DNA from 2 places in the Halomonas sp. MMH1-48 genome. Region 1 is predicted to be linked to the other one. Evidence: predicted binding sites of a transcription regulator. Region 1 holds the regulator's gene; the other holds the start of a gene.

Region 1 (2,391 bases):
TGAAATCCCTTCGAGCACCATGTTCATGGTAATCAACCGCTCCTCGGTGCGCCGCTCCAGCTTGACGGCGATGGGCTTGAACACGAGGTTGGCCAGCAAGATACCGTAGAAGGTGGTCAGCAGTGCTACCGCCATGCGGGGGCCGATGACCTGAAGGTCTCCGGCATCCATGACTTCGAGCATGTTGACCAGCCCCACTAACGTGCCGATCATGCCGAAAGCGGGCGCGTAGGTCGCCATGGTGCGAAAAATTTGCGCTTCGGCGTGTTCGCGGGCTTTCAAGCGGGCGATACGCCAGCGCAGCATGTCGAAAATCTCATCCTCTTTGGTATTGGCAATCACAAGTTGAATACCGGTTCGTAAGAACGGGTTGCGGGTGTGTTCGAGCTCCCGTTCGACGGCCCGCACGTCACCTTTGAACCAGAGCCGCGACATGGACACCAGCTCGTTGATATCGTCCCGCACATAGGTATTCTCACGGCGGAATACCAAGCCCACCAAACGCACCACTCGCAGCACTTCTTTCAACGGATAGCTGATGAAGGTCGCCGCCAGCGTACCGGTGATGACGATGGCCAGTCCCGGCACATTGATAAAACTTTCGGGCGACTCTGCAGTAAAGAACAGCACGCTTACCAGCAGCAACATGCTGGCAAAGATACCGATCAACGTAGATGGGTTCATCAACGGCTCCTCGCCGAGTAGGGTGAGTGGGTATTAGGATTCATCGTGATCGCGTAAACGCGCGCGCAGACGGCTCACCGCCTGACTGTGTAGCTGGGAGACCCGCGATTCGGTGACGCCCAGCACCGCGCCGACCTCTTTAAGGTTCATCTCTTCTTGGTAATAGAGCGCCATCAGCAGCTTTTCGCGCTCGGGCAATGCCTCGATGGCCTCGATCAGGGTGTGTCGCTGCTGCTCATCAAGCAATTGGTCAAACGGCCGATGCTGGGCATCGTCACCCGCCGGCTCACCGCCATCGGCGACCAGCTCTTCGAACGGCAGCAGTTGACCACTGTTGGTGTCATTTAACAGCTGCTGGTACTCGCTCAGGGGCATCTCCAGCTCGCGGGCAATTTCACCCTCTTCAGGGGGGCGGCCCAACTGCTGCTCCAAGCGGCGTACAGCATCGTCCACTGCCCGCGCCGAACGACGTACGCTGCGCGGCAGCCAGTCGCGAGTGCGCAGCTCGTCCATCATGGCACCGCGAATCCGCTGGCTGGCGAACGTCGCGAACGTGGCACCCTGGGCAGCATCGAAGCGTCCCAGCGCCTCTAATAGCCCCACCATGCCTGCCTGGATCAGATCATCTAGCTCAATACTTGCGGGCAATCTTACCTGCAGCGTTAAGGCCTGACGTCGCACCAGTGGCATGTATTGGGTCAACAGCTCACTTTGTTTGATCCTGCCTTGTGCTGTATACATCCTCGTGCCTCGCGGCTGAACGGCCTTTACCGATAATTCACTATCACCTGTAGCCCCTGCACCCTCACTGGCCGCTGGCCCGGCGACAGTGCAAACCGAAAGTGCAACGGCGCATTTGCCAACATGCCTTCCAGCGCAGTGGTACTGCCGCGCATGCCCGACAGTGCCACGCAGCGCTCAGGGTGACACAACCAAGCGTTGACGGGATGACTCGGTGGGGTGTCGAACCGCCACTGCACGCGCGTTAGCGTCGCTCCTCCCAGCGGGATGCCTGCTGGTGGCGAAATGGCCTGGCTCTGACTGGTGCGGTCGCTCATGGCGACCAACACGCCAGGCACGTCTCGGCTCCAGCTACCCGTTGCCGCCTCGACGCTAACGACCCACATGATGGTTGCCAGCATCGCTGCGTAGGGGCTCACCCTTTTCACTGTTAACAACTTTACGGCTTTTATCAACGTCTGTCGGGCAAATAGCCTCATACGCGGGCCCTCTATTCGGCGTAGGTCGCTAACGACAGCAAGCCGATCATCTGTCTCAACGTGCAAGCAACAAAAGCTCGATATCCAAATAGTAAGCGGCGGCGTCACGCAAGTTCTCCAGCAGCCCCTGACGCGGCAGGTGCGGTTCATGGAGTGCCAGCAGGCGTCGCGGACCGCCATGCTCTCGCACTTTTCGAAGCACACGGTACATGCTGGCAAAGCCATCGGCATCGCTAGTGACCCATAGCGCCCATCGTGCATGCTCCTTCGCCAGCATGGCCAGCGACGGCGTATCGGCCATGACGACCTGAATCTGCCAATCCTGCGGGTCGCCCGCCCACTGACGCCCCAACGCCGACCACTGCCCCAAACGTCCACGCACTTTATCGACTTGTGCGGCGCCGGTATGCGGTAGCCCTATCACCACCAGCGGTTTCTGAGGGCGCGGTGGCGTCACCGTCGCCGGTTCAGTGGCGGCAGCGACAGT
Region 2 (2,391 bases), on a different contig from region 1:
GGCGCATCCGGTGGCTCTGGCAGCGGCTCACAGGATGCCGCTGGCTGGCTGATGCAGCAGCCATTAGGGCGCTGGCTGGTCGCGGCGGTAGGCGCGGTCTTGATTGGCGCAGGCATTGCCCATGCCATCAAAGGCTGGAAAGCCAAATTCGACCGCCACTTCTCCATGCCCACTCACGTGCAGCGTTGGGCATACCCCGTCTGTCGCTTTGGCTTGGCGGTGCGGGGTCTCGTCTTTGTGATCGTGGGCAGCCTATTTATCATCGCGGCGTACCAATACAATCCTAGCCAAGCAGGCGGCACGGCGGAAGCCTTGAGCACGCTGAGACACCAAGCCTTCGGCCAGTGGCTGCTTGCGTTCGTTGCCATCGGGCTGTTCGCATTCGGCGTGTATAGCCTCCTCACGGCGATTTATCGCCGCATCAACCCTTCCGTATAGCGACTAGACCCATGGCCTTCACTTCCACGCGAACCAAGCAGTGGTTCGAGCGTATCAACGGCTCGAAAAACATGCTGTGGCTGCTCGCCACGCTCTCTTTCCTAGAGACCATCATTTTGCCGATTCCCATCGAACTCGTGCTGATTCCGCTCATGGCGGTGAATCGTCAACGCATTTGGGCAATGGCCACCGCCACCACGCTGGGCTGTTTAGCGGCGTCCATCGTCGGTTACGGCGTGGGCATGGTGTTGTACCAGTCCGTCGGCACTTGGTTCATCGACTTCATGGGAATGCAGCAAAGCTATCAGGCGTTTCAGAGCTTCTTCGACCAGTACGGTTTTGCCGCTATTTTAGCGATTGGCATTTTGCCGATTCCGTTCCAGGTGGCGATGATTACCGCTGGGCTTTCAGGCTACCCGATCGTGCTGTTCGCCCTGGCAGCACTGATGGCTCGCGGGCTGCGCTACTATGGCCTGGCGTGGCTGGTACATCGTTTTGGGCACCGAGTGGAAAGCATGTGGAAACGCCACGCGCTGAAGACCAGCCTAGCGCTGGGCAGTGTGGTGCTTCTGTTGGTGCTGGGGATGCAGGCGCTGGCGGGGCTGATCGTGTAGAAAACACAATAGCCGCCAACGTTGGCGGCTATTAATGGGCGCTCGAATCACGTTACTGAACGTAGTAGCCGCTCACCCGCCACGTGCCCTCTTCCAGATGTGGCGTGACGACTTCGACCACGCGTTGGTTATTCGTGAACTGGGTTTGAAAAGCGAACTCTTTGTAGTCGTTGCTCGGCGCCCCAGGCATCGAGGTGTACTGCGACATGCGGATGCGCCGCCGCGACTCGACGCTGCCCAAATCGTTGCGGGCCAGCGTCACCACGCGCTGCAGCATGGTGGGGGAAAGCGGCGTCTTCAACAGCGGTGACGACTTTTCCCAAGCCTGCTCATATTCACCTTGATCGATCGCTTCCAGCCAAGCGAGCGCGGCCGCTTCCGCCGCCTCGGTGGTAGACGCCTGCACATAAGAAGTCATCGCCAGGAGCAACGCAGAGAGAATGAGAGCAAAGGGTTTTGGCATGGCAGCCTCGTATGGCAATCGAATGTGTCGTGCGACTTTAGTAGTTATCGGACCATCACACGATTTCTTTAATCACATTAACCCTAAAGCGCTAGCCAAACTGTGAAAGAGTGCAAACTTGATCGCCGCTTGGCCAAGCCACTCCTACGCCTTCTCAAACCCCAACCGCTCGTTTACTATGCGCCTCCTCATTTATGTCAGCCCTCACCATTAGGCCACTATGTCCGTCAACGCGCTCTACACCGACCTGTCTGGCTACTACGATTTGATGTGCGTCGACATCGACTACCAGGCCCAGAGCAACGCCATTCGTCGTCTGCATCAGATTTTTGGCAACGAAGGCAAACGCCATCTGGATGTCGCCTGCGGCACCGGCCCCCACGTGCGTCATTTTCTGGATGCTGGCTTCACCAGCAGTGGCTTGGACATCAACCAGCCGATGTTGGATATCGCCGCCCAACGCTGCCCAGAGGCAAGCTTCTCACTGCAGGACATGAGCCGCTTCGAGGTCGATGAGCCGCTGGACCTCATCACCTGCTTTCTCTACTCCATCCACTACAACGATGGCCTGTGCAAGCTCGGCGACTGCATCGCCAGCGCTCACCGCGCCTTGAACGAGGGCGGCGTGTTCTGCTTCAACGCGGTGGATAAACAGCGAATCGATAACGAGCTGTTCGTCAAGCACACGGCCCAGCAGGCGGAGGAGACGTTCTCTTTCCGCTCGGGATGGCACTACAGCGGCCAGGGGGAGCGGCAGTCGCTGCGGCTGAGCATCGAAAAAACCACGGCGGAGACAACGCAAGTGTGGCACGACGAGCACCCCATGGTGGCCGTCAGTTTTAGCGAACTCATCGCCCTGCTGGAGCCTACCTTCGA

Evidence for each region. Region 1 encodes FliA, which starts transcription of late flagellar genes. Its sites were predicted from a motif close to CTAAAGTTNNNNNNNNNNCNGCCGATA; they were not measured.
Region 2: a site for FliA is predicted at 1,561-1,587, ahead of MHM37_RS15355 (DUF4019 domain-containing protein). Genes of this name have one in related genera too.

The regions. Positions count from the first base shown of each region.
Region 1 covers NZ_JAKRFL010000007.1:49,779-52,169, reverse strand. The annotation lists gene MHM37_RS08520 (MotA/TolQ/ExbB proton channel family protein) at 1-684, opposite strand, end outside; gene MHM37_RS08515 (RNA polymerase sigma factor FliA) at 718-1,425, opposite strand; gene MHM37_RS08510 (flagellar protein FlhE) at 1,452-1,844, opposite strand; gene MHM37_RS08505 (hypothetical protein) at 1,960-2,391, opposite strand, start outside.
Region 2 covers NZ_JAKRFL010000023.1:6,184-8,574, reverse strand. The annotation lists gene MHM37_RS15365 (DUF1206 domain-containing protein) at 1-438, shown strand, start outside; gene MHM37_RS15360 (VTT domain-containing protein) at 450-1,052, shown strand; gene MHM37_RS15355 (DUF4019 domain-containing protein) at 1,105-1,515, opposite strand; gene MHM37_RS15350 (class I SAM-dependent methyltransferase) at 1,736-2,391, shown strand, end outside.